2 regions of the Streptomyces sp. NBC_01808 genome follow, and region 2 is predicted to be linked to the other one. Evidence: riboswitches for the same ligand, from Rfam matches in the RefSeq annotation. Region 2 holds a riboswitch; the other holds the start of a gene.
What was found. A riboswitch is a leader RNA that binds a small molecule or an ion and turns the genes downstream of it on or off. The one in region 2 is predicted to bind glycine.
Positions count from the first base shown of each region.

Region 1: it holds a riboswitch for glycine, as region 2 does, so the genes downstream of both, gcvT (glycine cleavage system aminomethyltransferase GcvT) here and gcvP (aminomethyl-transferring glycine dehydrogenase) in region 2, are expected to answer to the same signal.

Region 1 is NZ_CP109072.1:6,224,305-6,232,403, forward strand. Features, by position in the region: gene glyA (serine hydroxymethyltransferase) at 1-720, opposite strand, end outside; gene gcvH (glycine cleavage system protein GcvH) at 774-1,148, opposite strand; gene gcvT (glycine cleavage system aminomethyltransferase GcvT) at 1,250-2,383, opposite strand; glycine riboswitch at 2,414-2,531, opposite strand; glycine riboswitch at 2,532-2,629, opposite strand; gene OG946_RS27640 (AAA family ATPase) at 2,782-3,357, shown strand; gene OG946_RS27645 (hypothetical protein) at 3,404-4,009, opposite strand; gene OG946_RS27650 (enhanced serine sensitivity protein SseB) at 4,141-4,914, shown strand; gene OG946_RS27655 (enhanced serine sensitivity protein SseB C-terminal domain-containing protein) at 5,047-5,847, shown strand; gene OG946_RS27660 (ABC transporter permease) at 6,217-7,215, shown strand; gene OG946_RS27665 (ABC transporter substrate-binding protein) at 7,323-8,099, shown strand, end outside.
Region 2 is NZ_CP109072.1:670,309-678,407, reverse strand. Features, by position in the region: gene OG946_RS02630 (FHA domain-containing protein) at 1-22, shown strand, start outside; gene ftsR (transcriptional regulator FtsR) at 56-778, shown strand; gene OG946_RS02620 (bifunctional nuclease family protein) at 832-1,305, shown strand; gene OG946_RS02615 (MerR family transcriptional regulator) at 1,464-2,063, shown strand; gene OG946_RS02610 (DNA polymerase IV) at 2,179-3,549, shown strand; gene OG946_RS02605 (PRC-barrel domain-containing protein) at 3,579-3,983, opposite strand; glycine riboswitch at 4,124-4,220, shown strand; gene gcvP (aminomethyl-transferring glycine dehydrogenase) at 4,399-7,296, shown strand; gene OG946_RS02595 (DUF5999 family protein) at 7,421-7,627, opposite strand; gene OG946_RS02590 (hypothetical protein) at 7,885-8,099, opposite strand, start outside.

The DNA of each region.
Region 1 (8,099 bases), 5.6 Mb from region 2:
GATGACGCCGCCGCGCGGGCCGCCGAGGGTCTTGTGCGTCGTGGTGGTGACGATGTCCGCGTACGGCACGGGGTTGGGGTGCAGGCCCGCCGCGACCAGACCGGCGAAGTGCGCCATGTCGACCATCAGCAGCGCGTCGACCTCGTCGGCGATCCGGCGGAAGCCGGCGAAGTCGAGCTGCCGCGGGTACGCCGACCAGCCCGCGATGATCAGCTTCGGCCGCCGCTCCTTGGCCAGCCGCTCGACCTCGGCCATGTCGACCTGGCCGGTCTCGGCGTCGACGTGGTAGGCGGCGACGTCGTACAGCTTGCCGGAGAAGTTGATCTTCATGCCGTGGGTCAGGTGCCCGCCGTGGGCCAGGTCCAGGCCCAGGATCGTGTCGCCGGGCTTGAGCACCGCGAACATCGCCGCCGCGTTCGCCGACGCGCCCGAGTGCGGCTGGACGTTCGCCGCCTCGGCGCCGAAGAGCGCCTTGACCCGCTCGCGGGCCAGCTCCTCGGCGACGTCGACGTGCTCGCAGCCGCCGTAGTAGCGGCGGCCGGGGTAGCCCTCGGCGTACTTGTTGGTGAGGACCGAGCCCTGCGCCTCCAGCACGGCGACCGGGGCGAAGTTCTCCGAGGCGATCATTTCGAGGGTGGACTGCTGGCGCTTGAGTTCGGCGTCCACGGCGGCGGCGACCTCGGGGTCGACCTCGTGGAGCGAGCCGTTCAGAAGGGACATGGGACCTTCCGGGGAGAGAGGGACGCGGGCGGGCGGGGCTGCGGCGGCGGAGCTCAGCCCGCGGTGAACGCGGTGTACTCGGCGGCGGACATCAGGTCGGCGGCCTCGGCCGAGACGCGCACCCGGAACAGCCAGCCGTCCTCGAACGGGCCGGAGTTCACCAGCGCCGGGTCGTCCACGACGTCCTGGTTGGTCTCGGTGACCTCCCCGGTCACCGGCGCGTAGAGGTCGGAGACGGACTTCGTCGACTCCAGCTCGCCGCAGGGCTCGCCCGCGGTGACCGCGGCGCCCACGTCCGGCAACTGGACGAAGACGACGTCGCCGAGCGCGTTCGCGGCGTGGGCGGTGATGCCGACGGTGGCGACCCCGTCGGCGGTCGCGACCCACTCGTGTTCCTTGCTGTAGCGCAGGTGCTCAGGGTTGCTCATAAGGCGATTCTCCAGGATCGGGACGTCAGAGGCGTAAAGGGGCGCTGGTGGCGCGGTCGAGGGTCCGCCGCGGAAAGGGTGAGGGGCTCTTGCGGAGCCGGTCAGCGGCGCTTGTAGAACGGCAGGGCGACGACCTCGTACGGCTCGTGGCTGCCGCGGATGTCGACGCCCACGCCGGTGGCCGCCGAGGGCCCCGGTGCCGCGTGCGCGGCGTCCACGTACGCCATGGCGATCGGCTTGCCCAGGGTGGGGGAGGGGGCGCCGGAGGTGACCTCGCCGATGCGCCGGCCGCCGGCCACCACCGCGTACCCCGCGCGCGGCACCCGCCGGCCCTCGGCGACCAGGCCGACCAGCACCCGCGGCGGCTCGGCCGCGGCGCGCCCGGCGGCCTGTTCGAGCGCCTTGCGCCCGACGAAGTCGCCGGGTTTGTCGAGCTTGACGACCCGGCCGAGCCCGGCGTCGAAGGGCGTGAGCGCGGTGGTCAGCTCGTGCCCGTACAGCGGCATGCCGGCCTCCAGACGCAGGGTGTCGCGGCAGGAGAGCCCGCACGGCACCAGGCCGTCGTCCGCGCCCGCCGCGGTCAGCGCCGCCCAGACGGCGGCCGCATCCGCGGGGCGTACGAACAGCTCGAAGCCGTCTTCGCCGGTGTAGCCGGTACGGGCGATGAGCGCGTCCGCGCCGGCGACGGTGCCGGGCAGCCCCGCGTAGTACTTCAGGCCGGCCAGGTCCGCGTCGGTGACCCGGCCGAGGATGTCCTGGGACTTGGGCCCCTGCACGGCGATCAGGGCGTACGCGTCCCGGTCGTCCCGCACCTCGGCGCCCGGGAAGCCGGCCGCCCGCTCGGCGAGGGCGTCCAGGACGACCTGGGCGTTGGCGGCGTTCGCGACGATCATGTACTCCTCGTCGGCGAGCCGGTAGACGATCAGGTCGTCGAGGATGCCGCCGTCCTCGCGGCAGATCATCGTGTACCGGGCGCGGCCCGGGCGCACCGCGGAGAGCCGGCCCACCAGGGCGTAGTCCAGCAGGTCCGCGGCCCGCGGGCCGGTGACGGCGATCTCGCCCATGTGGGAGAGGTCGAAGAGGCCGGCGCGGGTGCGCACCGCGACGTGCTCCTCGCGCTCGCTGCCGTAGCGCAGCGGCATGTCCCACCCGGCGAAGTCGGTCATGGTGGCGCCGAGGGCGCGGTGCGTGGCGTCGAGCGCGGTACGGCGCGGTGCAGGGCTCTCAGTGGTCATCGTCAGGCTCCCGGACAGGGGGTGGTCGTGTCCTCCCCATCTGTCATCGGAACCTGAGAGGTTCGCCACGATCCCGCGGGAGCGTGGCTTGCACCTTGGGTGGGGCGGCGCCGGCGCACGGCCGGGCACGCCCGCTTTTCAGATCTGCCTCGCCCGCGCGGTGACGGTGCCTGAGAGATTCAAGGGAGGACTTGCTCCTTCGGCGCCCGGTGCGACGAGGCACCGGGACTCTCCCGCGCGGGTTCGAACGGCCGGTATGCAGTTGGCGGGGCCCATCATTGCACGCGCCCTCGACCGCGGGACAGGGGAAGAAGTGGGAGGCCACCTTCCGTTGCGTCCTTGTCGAGCCCCGCCGCTGTTGCGAGGCTTGTGGACGGCAAGAGGCGACGGTGCGGGGCGTGGGAGGCAGCGTGACGGTGGAGCAGGCGGCCTCCAGGGAACGGCTTCGATATCCCGAGGGGGACATCGTCGTGATCTCCGGCCTGCCGGGCAGCGGCAAGAGCACGCTCATGCGCCGCACGCAGCCGCCGGCCGCGGTGCGGCTGATCGACTCGCAGTACGTGCGCGAGCGCTGGGCGCGCAAGCTGGGCACGCGGCTCCCGTATGCCGCCTACCGGCCGCTGGTCCGCGTCGACCACTACGCGCGGCTGCGTCTCGCGGTCCGCGCGGGCGGCAGCCTCGTCGTGCACGACTGCGGCACGCTGCCGTGGGTGCGCTGGTGGCTGACCAGGCAGGCCAGGCGGTACGGGCGCGGGGTGCACGTCGTGGTGCTCGACGTGCCGGCGGACGTGGCGCGGGAGCGGCAGGCGCGGCGCGGGCGCGCGGTGTCGCGGTACGCCTTCGCCCGGCACCGGTGGGCGCACCGGAGGCTGCTGGACTGGGCGCACGCCGGGCAGCCGGCGGAGGGCTGCGACTCGGTGCTGGTGCTGGACGGGGAGGCGACGGGGGCGCAGCGCTCGATCAGCTTCGGCTGAGCCCGCGGGCGCGGCTGCACGCCGGACCGGGCAGGCAGCCGGGCCGTTACGCGCCGGACCGCGCCGGCAGCCTCGGCGGCACCGCCGCGTTCTGCGGCATCTGCGGCACCTGCCCCGCGGGCACCAGCCCGCTGACCGCCGTCGCCGCGAGGACCCGTACCAGCGCCGTCACGGTCACCGGGGCCCGCGCCGCCACCGCCGCCCTGTCGCCCGCCTGCCCGGCCCGTACCAGTCCTGTCAGTTCCTCCCGCAGTGAGCCGACGGCCTGCGCCAGGGCGGTCGTCTTCCGCGCCTTCATCGACTTCACCTTGCCCTCGGCCCTCGCCGCCGCGTCCACCGCGTCCAGGTGCGACCGCACGTCGGGCAGCGTGCGCGGGTTCTGCAAGCCCCCGTCGGCGACCGCCTGCTGGACCTGCTCGACGGTCCGGGCCGTGGCGGCGGTGAGCTGCCCGAGCTGCGCCAGCAGGTGCAGCGTCGAGGGGTCGACGTCGGCGGCGGCCGGGGCGGAAGCCGCGGGCAGGACGTCGGGGTGCCCGCCCCCTGCGGCGTCCCCGGCGGCGGCGACGGGCCCGGCCATGCCGAGCACGAGGGCGCCGCCGGCGACGGCGGAGACGACGGTGGCGGCGAGGCCGGCCATTCGGTGCGTACGCATGGAAAACGGGCTCCCTGTCGCGAGGTCGTGAGGGTGAGAGGACTCCACCGTGGGCAGGTGCGGGCTTCGCCCGCGAGTGCTCGCAGCCGTTAGGGTGCCGACGTTCATCCCCCGAAAGTTGGCTGGTCCCGATGAGCTTCGACTACCGCTCCCCGCAGCCCCCCGCCACGGGCGGCTTCCCCGGCAACGAGCTGGAGGAGGTGCTCGCCGCCTCGCTCGGCAACCCGCAGGCCGCCCCGCGGCTGCTGGAGGTGCTGGGCCGCAGCAGCCTGTGGGTGCCGCTGCCCGGGGGCGGCGGGCCCGACAGCCCCTCGCTCCCCGTGCCGACGACCGAGATAGGCGGCGCGCCGTACGTGCCGGTGTTCTCCTCGCAGGAGGAGTTCCTGCGGGTCAGCGGCTCCCACATGTCGTTCACCGTCGCCCCGGCCCGCGAGTTCGCCCGCGGGCTGCCGCCGCAGGTCGGCATCGCGGTCAACCCCGGCGGCACGGTCGGCGTGCCGCTGCCGCCGGCGGCGGTCGCGGAGCTGTGCAGGGACCGCGGGGCGCCGCGGCTGCCGGGGGAGGCGCGCGGCGGCCGGGTGCGGCTGTTCACGCCGGACTGGCAGGACGACCCGGTGGACTTCCTGGCGGTCGCGCGGGAGGAGTTCGAGCGGATCGGGGTGGTACGCAGCGCGCGCCGGGGGCTCGCGAGCGTCGAGGGCGGTGCGGAGCAGCTCTACATCGGGGTGGAGCTGCTGGACACGTACGACGAGAGCAGGCAGGCGACGGTGGAGGCGCTGGGCCGCGCGCTCGGCGCGCAGCCGGTGCCGTGGAAGGTCCAACTGGTCTTCCTCGACGCCGCGGTGGACCCGGTGATCACCTGGATGCGGGCCAAGGTCGAGCCGTTCTACATCCGGGTCGGCTGACGCGGTCAGGCTCTAAGCTGGTTTGATGACCTTTCCGGGCGTACACGCGTGCCCGGGAGCGGCGGCGGCCGAGACGAAGGGTTGGGGCCCAGGGTGAACGGGGGCGCGAGCGGGCGGGCGCCGGGAGCGGGCGTGGACCAGTTGGTCCGCCAGGTGGCTCCCGGCAGGTACGACGCGTACGAGGCGCTGCTCGCCGAGCTGGCCGCCGGGCAGGTGTGGATGCTGCTCTGGCAGGGCCGCCCCGACTCGCCGGACGCGCAGTACGGCAGCATGCAGGTCGAGGGCCACGCCTACGCGCCCTGCTTCAGCTCCGACCGCGAGCTGGCCGCCAGCGGCTGGGCCGGCGCCCACGAGCCCGTCGCCGGGGCGGAGATCGCCGCCGCGCTCTACCCCGACCGCTGGGGCCTCTGGCTCGACCCGCACGCCGCGGGCGGCGGCGTCGGCGTCCCCTGGCTCGACCTGCGCCGGGTGGCCACGGGCCTGGACCGGCTGCCCGCGGGCCCGCTGCGGATCGCGGAACCGGTCGTGGACGTCGCGCAGTTCTACGCCCTGCTGGGCCAGACCGCCCACCGCACCCCCGCCGTGCGCACGCTCTGCCGCGCCTGGGTGCAGCCGGCGCTCGGCGAGCCGTACCTCGCCATCGGCATAGACCTGTACGACACGGGCGCGCAGTCCGTCGCCGCGGCGCAGTCGATGATGCAGGAGTCCGTGGCCGCCGTGCCCCCGGGCCTGGCGGTCTCCACGGTGGCGCTGGCCGACGACCACGACCCGGTGGCGATGTGGATGCGGGCGAACTCCCGGCCGTTCTTCGACCGCGGCGCCTACGGCGGCGGCCCGGCCGCCCCGCCCGCCGGCTACGGCTACCCGCCGCCGTACTCCGCGGGCGGCGCCCCGCAGTCCGGCTGGCAGCCGGGACCCGCCCCGCAGTATTGAGCCGCCGGCCCGCCCGACCTCCCGCCTGACCCCGTTATGTCCGTACGTGTCCCGATATCGTGCCGGTGAAGATCCGCTCAGCGGCGGTCGGATGTCCGGATAACGGTTATCCACTGCATCGCATCACGTTTGCGCATCCATTCCCCTTGGGGTCTGGCGAGTGATCGCAGGCGCATTGAAGACTCCCCCCGCAGGAAGCTGTCGTTCCCCTGTGCGACGGCAGGGCTTCACGATCAGGCACTACGGGCACCAGGCACGACGGCACCACGGATCACGGCACCACGGCATGACTTGCACCAGCGAAGCGATTGAGCCGCTACCGCGGCAGACGACGGCGGGACGCCGCCGCTCGAGAGGGGTCCCCACAACATGACGGCACCTATCGAGACCACCGGCGCCACCGAGGCGACGCCGGAAGCTCTCGTCGAGGGCGTGGACAAGAGCCGGATCGAGGGCCGTTCGCTCGGGCGTATCGCCTGGATGCGGCTGAAGCGCGACCGCGTCGCCATGGCCGGCGGCGTCGTCGTGGTGTTCCTCATCCTGATCGCCGCGCTCTCCCGGCCGATCCAGTCGATCTTCGGGCTCGACCCCAACAGGCTCAACCAGGACCTCGTCGACCCCTCCCTGGCCACCCCGTACGGCTCCTTCGGCGGCATGAGCTGGGACCACCCGCTGGGCATCGAGCCGCGGCTCGGCCGCGACATCGCCACCCGGATCCTGGAGGGCTCCTGGGTCTCGCTGCTCGTCGCCTTCGGCGCCACCATGGTCGCCGTCGTGATCGGCACCGTCCTCGGCGTGATCGCCGGCTACTACGGCAAGTGGGCGGACACGATCATCAGCCGGACCATGGACACGTTCCTGGCCTTCCCGGTGCTGCTCTTCGCCATCTCCATCTCGGCCGCGCTGCAGGGCGGCGCGTTCGGGCTGAAGGGGCTGCAGCTCCACATCGGTGTGCTGATCTTCGTCATCGGCTTCTTCAGTTGGCCGTATATCGGCCGTATCGTCCGCGGACAGACGCTCAGTCTCCGCGAACGCGAGTTCGTGGAGGCGGCGAAGAGCCTGGGCGCGCGCGGCCCCTTCATCCTCTTCCGGGAGCTGCTGCCGAACCTGGTGGGGCCGATCCTCGTCTACTCCACCCTGCTGATCCCGACCAACATCCTCTTCGAGGCGGCGCTCAGCTTCCTCGGCGTGGGCATCCAGCCGCCGCAGGCCTCCTGGGGCGGCATGCTGAGCAGCGCGATCGACTACTACCAGGTCGATCCGATGTTCATGGTCGTACCGGGCGTGGCGATCTTCCTGTCCGTGCTGGCCTTCAACCTCTTGGGCGACGGGCTCAGGGACGCACTCGATCCCAAGGGCCGCCGATGACGCCAAGAAGCCGACTGGGCGCGGCATCCGCCGTTCCCGCTCTCGTCCCATCACTCCGAACCAGGGGGCAACGCCTCACCATGAAACTCAGGTCGAAATCAGCCGCCATGCTCGCGGTTGCCGTCTCGGTCGCGCTGACCGTCTCCGCCTGCGGCGGTGGCGGCAACGACGACGACTCCGACGGCGAGGGCGGCGGCGCCGCCGCGAACGCGGCGATCGAGAAGGTCCTCAACGCCTCCGACAAGAAGGGCGGGACCCTCGTCTACGAGTCCGCCGACGTGCCGGACTCGATGGACCCGGGCAACACGTACTACGGCTACGTGTGGAACTTCAGCCGCCTGTACGCGCGCTCCCTCATGACCTACGCCCCAGGCCCGGGCGCGCAGGCCGCGGAGCCGGTGCCGGACCTCGCCGAGGGCCCCGGTGAGGCGTCCGACGGCGGCAAGACCTGGACGTACAAGATCAAGAAGGGCGTCAAGTACGAGGACGGCACCGAGATCACGGCCGGTGACGTCAAGTACGCCGTCGAGCGGAGCAACTACGCCCGCGACGTGCTCTCCCTCGGCCCGAACTACTTCGCCCAGTACCTGCAGAACCCTGACGACTACAAGGGTCCGTACAAGGACAAGAGCGAAGAGGGCATCTCGTCCATCCAGACCCCGGACGACCACACGATCGTCTTCAAGCTCGACCAGGCGTTCCAGGAGTTCGACTACCTGGTGGCCATGACCCAGACGGCGCCGGTGCCGCGGGACAAGGACAACGGCTCGGACTACCAGAAGAACATCGTCTCCTCCGGCTCGTACAAGTTCGAGAGCTTCGAGCAGGACAAGTCCGCCACCCTGGTCCGCAACGACCAGTGGGACCCCAAGACGGACAAGATC
Region 2 (8,099 bases):
CGCCAGCCGGCGCGCCGCCTGAGGGCGGGGAGCACACGACCACGGGACGGAAGCGATGGGCGACACCCCGAGGGGCGGCACCGCCGCTCCGGAAGCGGACCGGCCGGACCGACGCCGGGCGCGCGACCGGCAGTTGAGCATCGGGGGCGTCCTCGCCGTGCTCCGCGAGGAGTTTCCCGAGGTCACCATCTCCAAGATCCGCTTCCTGGAGTCGGAGGGCCTGGTGGAGCCGCAGCGCTCGCCGGGCGGCTATCGCAAGTTCGGCGCCGCGGACGTCGAGCGGCTGGCCCGGATCCTGCGCATGCAGCGGGATCACTACCTGCCGCTCAAGGTCATCCGTGAGCAGTTGGACGCCGACCCCGTGGCCGGCGCCGGGACCGGGGCCTCCGCCGTCGCGGAGGCCCCGCACGATCCCCGTATCGACCGGGAGACGCTGCTGCGCACCGCCGCGGTCGGCGAGGACGAGCTGGCGTCCTGGGAAGAATTCGGTCTGGTCGCCCCGGACGCCGACGGGCTCTACGACGCGGACGCGGCCGCCGTCGCCCGCCTGGTGGCCGAGCTGGGCAGCTACGGGGTGCAGGCGCGCCACCTGCGCGGCCTCAAGGCCGCCGCGGACCGCGAGGCCGGCCTCGTCGAACAGGTCATCGGCCCGCTCCGGGGGCACCGCAGCCCGCAGACGCGGGCCCACGCGGAATCCACCGCCGAACGGCTGATCGAGCTGTCCGCGCGGCTGCACACGACCCTCGTACGGTCCTCACTGCGGGTCGCCGGCAACTGACCGGTCCCGTGCTCGACTACCCAAAACCGCCGGGGTCGGCCTAGGGTTGCTGTGTGAACGAGCTCGACGTTGTGGGTGTCCGGGTGGAAATGCCCTCGAACCAACCGATCGTTCTCCTGCGTGAAGTGGGCGGCGACCGGTACCTCCCCATCTGGATCGGTCCTGGGGAGGCGACGGCGATCGCCTTCGCGCAGCAGGGCATGACCCCCGCGCGCCCGCTGACCCATGACCTGTTCAAGAATGTGCTGGACGCGGTCGGCCAGGAGCTGTCCGAGGTCCGGATCACCGACCTGCGGGAGGGCGTGTTCTACGCCGAGCTGGTCTTCTCCGGCGGCGCCGAGGTGAGCGCCCGCCCCTCCGACGCCATCGCGCTCGCGCTGCGCACCGGCACGCCGATCTACGGCAGCGAGGGCGTGCTCAACGACGCGGGGATCTCGATCCCGGACGAGCAGGAGGACGAGGTGGAGAAGTTCCGCGAGTTCCTCGACCAGATCACGCCCGAGGACTTCGGTACGAACCCCCAGTGAGAGCCGCCCCCGGTAGCCCGCCCGGGCCTACCGCACGGGCGCCGTCGGCAAACCACCCGTAGGGTGATGAGCACCCGGCGTGCGCCGTGTGGCGTTCGTTGACGCGCCCGGGGCGACTGCCTACCGTCGGGTGGCAGGTCAGGGAGCGGGAGGTCGGCGTGGTGGTCACGGGCGGCGGGAGATCGGCCGGTGGGGGCGGAGCTGTTCCGCTGTACGGGCACGGCGCGGAGCCCGCGAGGCGGCCGCAGGCCGCGTCTGCGGCCCCGGACGAGGTCGGCTACCGGGGACCGGCGGCGTGCGCCGCGGCCGGCATCACGTACCGGCAGCTCGACTACTGGGCCCGTACGGGCCTGGTCGAGCCGAGCGTCCGCCCCGCGAACGGCTCGGGCGCCCAGCGGCTCTACGGCTCCCACGACGTCGTCGTACTCAAGATCGTCAAGCGGCTGCTGGACGTCGGGGTCTCGCTGCAGAGCATCAGGACGGCCGTGCGCCACCTGCGCGCCGCAGAGCCGGCCGACCTGCGGCGGATGACCCTCATCAGCGACGGCGCCACGGTCTGCGAGTGCACGTCACCCGACGAGGTCGTCGAGCTGCTCCAGGGCGGCCAGGGGATCTTCGGCATCGCCGTCGGCGTGGTCTGGAGAGACGTGCAGGCCGCCCTCGCGCAGTTGCACGCGGAGCGCATCGACACCGGCGAGACGCTGGTCGGGCACAACGCCGCCGACGAGCTGGCGCGCCGCCGCAGCCGCGCCGGCTGACGCCCCTCCGGCAGCCCGGCCGGTGGCGTCCCGCGCCCCGGCCCGCACGGCGCCGTCACGGCCGTCTGACGGCCGCTGCGGGGCCGATGTCGTACCCATGGGGGACCATCACCGTGTGAGAAGCGCCCCGTCAGTCCTGCACCTGGACATGGACGCGTTCTACGCCGCCGTCGAGCAGGCCGCCAAGCCGAGCCTCAGGGGCAAGGCCGTGATCGTCGGCGGTCTCGGCCCCCGCGGCGTGGTGGCCACCGCGTCGTACGAGGCCCGGGTCTTCGGGGTGCACTCGGCCATGGCCATGGGCATGGCCCGCCGGCTCTGCCCGAACGCCGCGTTCCTCATCCCCCGATTCCGGCTCTACCAGCAGGTCAGCGGCCAGGTCATGGCGCTGCTCGGGGAGCTGTCGCCGTTGGTGGAGCCGCTGAGCCTGGACGAGGCGTTCGTCGACCTCGAAGCCGGCGGCACGCCCGCGGAGGAGGCGGCGCTACGGAGCGTGGCGCGCCGGCTGCGCGCCGACATCCGCGCCGCCACGGGCCTCACCGGGTCCGTCGGGCTCGCCGCCTCCAAGATGCTCGCCAAAGTCGCCTCCGAGCTGGCCAAGCCGGACGGGCTCGTCGTGGTCCCGCCGGGCGGCGAGCGGGCGCTGCTGGGGCCGATGAACGTGCGTACGCTGCCGGGCGTCGGCCCGGCGACGGCGGACACGCTGCGCCGGGCCGGGATCACCACGGTCGGGGAGGTCACGGACGCCGGCGAGGACGAGATGGTGCGGCTGCTGGGCAAGGCGCACGGCACCGGGATTCACGTGATGGCGCTGGGTCTGGACGAGCGGCCGGTGGTCGCGGACCGGGACACCAAGTCCGTGTCCGTCGAGGACACCTTCGACGTCGACCTCACCGACCGGGTCCGGATCCGCACCGAGGTCGAGCGGCTGGCGCGGCGGTGCGTGACGCGGCTGCACGGCGCGGGGCGCTCCGGCCGCACGGTGGTCCTCAAGGTCCGGCGGTACGACTTCTCCACCCTCACCCGCTCCGAGACCCTGCGCGGGCCCACGGACGACCCGGCCGTGGTCACCGAGGCGGCGCTGCGGCTGCTGGACAGCGTGGAGACGACCGCGGGCGTGCGGCTGCTGGGCGTCGGCGTGAGCGGGCTCGCGGACTTCACGCAGGAGGACCTGTTCGCGCAGGCGGGCCAGGCGCCGGAGGTGCAGCACGGGCCGGTGGACGCCGACGGCCCGGTGGCGCTGCCGCCGCCGGAGCCGCCCCCGCGGCCCGCCGCGGCGGAGCCGGAGCCGGCCGCGCCGCAGTGGCTGCCGGGGCTGGACGTGCGGCACGCGGAGCACGGCCCCGGCTGGGTGCAGGGCAGCGGCGTCGGCCGGGTCACCGTGCGGTTCGAGGTGCCGGGCTCCGCGCCCGGGCGGGTGCGTACGTTCGCCGCGGACGACCCGGCGCTGACGCCCGCGGACCCGCTGCCGCTGGCGCCGGGCGGCTGACGCCGGCGCTGATGTCCGGCGGCTGCCGGTCAGTCGTCGGAGCCGGCGACCTCGCCGAAGTCCCGGTCCTGCGGCGGCTGCTGCTGCGGCTGGGTCTTGGCGACCTCAGGCGGCAGCGTCATGCCGTAGTGGTGGTAGAGCTGGAGCTCCTGCGCGGGGGAGAGGTGCCGGCCCACACCGAAGTCCGGCGCGTCCTTGATCAGCTCCCGTTCGAACGGGACCCGCAGCCCTTCGTCCGCCAGCTCGCTCGGCCCCAGCGGCACGAACGCGTCCCGGTGGAACAGGCCCGTGCGCACCGCCGCCCACTGCGGGGCGCCGGTGGCGTCGTCGAGGTACACCTCGTCGACGGTCCCGAGCTTGTCGCCGTTGCTGTCGTACGCGCGCACGCCGATCAGGCTCCGGGGGTCGATGTCGGTCTGCACGGTGCCTCCCACGTCTCGTCACAGCTCCGCTGCCTCCACGTAACGGCACAACCCGCCCCGCGGCCACTCGGCGGGCGCCGCCCGGGCGCACGGGAGCCGGCGCCCGCGCCGGGATGCGCGGGGGCGTGCGCTGGTACGCTGATCGTGGCTGCAGACCCCGTGCGGGAGAGTCCTCCGCCCGCCAGCCGGAGGCGCCGAAGGAGCAACTCCTCCCCGGAATCTCTCAGGCCCCCGTACCGCACGGACGAGGTCACTCTGGAAAGCAGGGCGGGCCGCCGCGCGGCCCTTCCTCACCGACGGTGCAAGCCGGGCCGCCCGCAGTCAGGGCGTGCCGGTGAAGCTCTCAGGTCCGGATGACAGAGGGGGAGGCCGTACGGGTGCCCGGCCCAGGGGCATCCGCGAAGGTCCGCGCGACCAGGAGGCCCCTTTGTCCGAGACGAACGCCCACCGCATCCCGCTTTCCGCCCTGGAGCGCGGCACGCCCTTCGAGCAGCGCCACATAGGACCGGACGCGGGCGACCGGGCCAAGATGCTCGCCCAGGTCGGCTACGGCTCGCTGGACGAGCTGACGGAGGCCGCCGTACCCGGCTCGATCAAGGGCACCGGCGCGTTCACGCTGCCCGCGGCCCGCTCCGAGGCCGAGGTGCTGGCCGAGCTGCGCGGCCTGGCGGCGCGCAACGAGGTGCTCACCTCCATGATCGGCCTCGGTTACCACGGCACCCACACGCCGCCCGTCATCCTGCGCAACGTCATGGAGAACCCCGCCTGGTACACGGCGTACACCCCGTACCAGCCGGAGATCTCCCAGGGCCGTCTGGAGGCGCTCCTCAACTTCCAGACCGTCGTCTCCGACCTCACCGGGCTGCCCACCGCCGGCGCCTCGCTGCTCGACGAGGGCACGGCCGCCGCCGAGGCGATGGCCCTGTCCCGGCGCGTCGGCAAGGTCAAGGACGGCGTCTTCCTGGTCGACGCCGACACCCTGCCGCAGTCCGTCGCCGTGCTGCGCACCCGGGCGGAGCCGACCGGCGTCGAGGTCGTCGTCGCGGACCTCGCCGACGGCATCCCCGCGGAGGCGGCGGAGCGCGGCGTCTTCGGCGTGCTGCTGCAGTACCCGGGCGCCTCCGGTGCCGTACGGGACCTCGCGCCCGTCATCGAGCGGGCGCACGAGCTGGGCGCCGTCGTCACCGTCGCCGCCGACCTCCTGGCGCTCACCCTGCTGACCTCGCCCGGGGCGCTCGGCGCCGACATCGCGGTCGGCTCCAGCCAGCGGTTCGGGGTCCCCATGGGCTTCGGCGGGCCGCACGCCGGCTACATGTCCGTACGCGAGAAGTTCGCGCGCAGCCTGCCCGGGCGGCTCGTCGGCGTCTCCAAGGACGCGGACGGCGCGCAGGCGTACCGGCTGGCCCTCCAGACGCGCGAGCAGCACATCCGCCGCGAGAAGGCCACCAGCAACATCTGCACCGCGCAGGTGCTGCTCGCGGTGATGGCGTCGATGTACGCCGTCTACCACGGCCCCGAGGGCCTGGTGGCCATCGCCCGGCGCACCCACCGCTTCGCCGCGATCCTCGCCGCGGGCCTGCGGGCCGGCGGCGCCGACGTGGTGCACGGCGCGTTCTTCGACACCGTCACCGTCCGCGTCCCCGGCCGGGCCGCCGAGGTGACCGCCCGCGCCCGCAACGCCGGCGTCAACCTCCGCCTCGCCGACGCCGACCACGTCGGCATCTCCTGCGACGAGACCACGGTCCGCGAGCACCTGGCCGTCGTCTGGGACGCCTTCGGCGTCACCGGCCGGGACGTCGGTGAGCTGGACGCCGCCACCGCCGACGCGCTGCCCGCCGGGCTGCTGCGCACCGACGAGTACCTGACCCACCCGGTGTTCCACCGGCACCGCTCCGAGACCGCGCTGCTGCGCTACCTGCGCACGCTCGCCGACCGGGACTACGCGCTGGACCGCGGCATGATCCCGCTCGGCTCCTGCACGATGAAGCTCAACGCGACCGCCGAGATGGAGGCTGTCACCTGGCCCGAGTTCGCCGGGCTGCACCCCTTCGCCCCCGCCGACCAGGCCGCGGGCTATCTGACCCTCATCCGTGAGCTGGAGGAGGGCCTGGCCGCCGTCACCGGCTACGACAAGGTCTCCCTGCAGCCCAACGCGGGATCGCAGGGAGAGCTGGCGGGCCTGCTGGCCGTACGGGCGTACCACCGCGCCAACGGCGACGAGCGCCGCACCGTCTGCCTCATCCCGTCCTCCGCGCACGGCACCAACGCCGCCTCCGCGGTGATGGCCGGCATGAAGGTCGTGGTGGTGAAGACCGCGGAGAACGGCGAGGTCGACGCGGACGACCTGCGCGCGAAGATCGAGCAGTACGGCGACGAGCTGGCCGTCCTCATGGTCACCTACCCCTCGACGCACGGCGTGTTCGAGGAGCACATCACGGAGATCTGCGACGCCGTGCACGCCGCCGGCGGCCAGGTGTACGTGGACGGCGCCAACCTCAACGCGCTCGTCGGCCTCGCGGGCCCCGGGAAGTTCGGCGGCGACGTCTCGCACCTGAACCTGCACAAGACGTTCTGCATCCCGCACGGCGGCGGCGGCCCCGGCGTCGGCCCGGTCGCGGTCCGCGAGCACCTGGCCCCGTACCTGCCGAACCACCCGCTGCAGCCCGCCGCGGGTCCCGAGACGGGCGTGGGGCCGGTCTCGGCGGCGCCGTGGGGCTCGGCCGGGATCCTGCCGATCTCGTGGGCGTACATGAAGCTCATGGGCGAGGACGGGCTGCGCCGCGCCAGCCAGGTCGCGGTGCTCGGCGCCAACTACGTGGCCAAGCGGCTGGAGCCGCACTTCCCGGTGCTGTACGCGGGTCCCGGCGGGCTCGTCGCGCACGAGTGCATCGTCGACGTACGGCCGCTGACCAAGGCGACCGGCGTGTCCATCGACGACGTGGCCAAGCGGCTGATCGACTACGGCTTCCACGCCCCGACGATGTCGTTCCCGGTGGCGGGAACGCTGATGATCGAGCCGACCGAGAGCGAGAACCTGAGCGAACTCGACCGGTTCTGCGAGGCGATGATCGCGATCCGGCGGGAGATCGAGCGGGTCGGCACGGGGGAGTGGGACAAGGACGACAACCCGCTGGTCGGCGCGCCGCACACCGCGGCGCAGCTCGCGGGGAAGTGGAAGCACCCGTACGGGCGTGAGGAGGCCGTCTTCCCGGCCGGGGTGACGCCCGCGGACAAGTACTGGCCGCCGGTGCGCCGGATCGACGGCGCCTACGGCGACCGCAACCTGGTGTGCTCGTGCCCCCCCTTGGACGAATACGACGCCTGACGTACGCCGGCGCGTGTCCCGCACCCGGCCCGGCGCCCCCGCGCCGGGCCGGCGGCGTGCGGGGCGGGTGCGCGGCCGCGGAAACCGGCCGGCGGGCGGCGGCCGGGACCGCCGCCCGGGCAGGTCAGGCCGCGGCGGTCACGTCGTCGGCGTTCGGCGGCCGGTGCGGCGCGATGATCCGGCCGTCGGGCAGCAGCTCGCCGGTGTCCTCGAACAGCAGAACGCCGTTGCAGAGCAGGCTCCAGCCCTGCTCCGGGTGGTTCGCCACCGGGCGCGCCGCCTCCCGGTCGGTGGACTGGGCGGTGGGACAGGATGGCTGGTGCTGGCACATGGCTGGGTACTCTCGCCGTTTCGTGGTCTCGGTCCTGCGGTCTGCAGATGTCATCGCCGCCCCCGTGTCGACTCGTTCCGCAACCAGTGTTCCCCCGCGCGCGTCAATTCGCAGGGATTTACCGTCAGGTGGTCTCCGGGGCAGAAGACGCATCACCCTCGCGGGCGGTTGCTCGGTGCCGGACCATCCTTTCGGGGGGTGCACCGGCAGGGAGTGGACTAGTCCACAGCGGTGATCAGACCGTGACCTCGCCGTGATCAGGCGGACGAGCCGAGCAGCCGCGCGCCCGCCAGCCGGTCGCGCAGCGCCGGCAGCAGGTCGCTGGCGCGGTGCGCGCGGTGGGCCCGGATGCCGGGCGGCGCGGGCGCCAGCGGCACCAGCAGATCCGCCGGGTCGACCGTGCCCGACTCGGCCGGAGCGGTGGCGTCGGCGCGCAGCCAGAGCGTCACCATGTACAGCTCGGGTACGGACA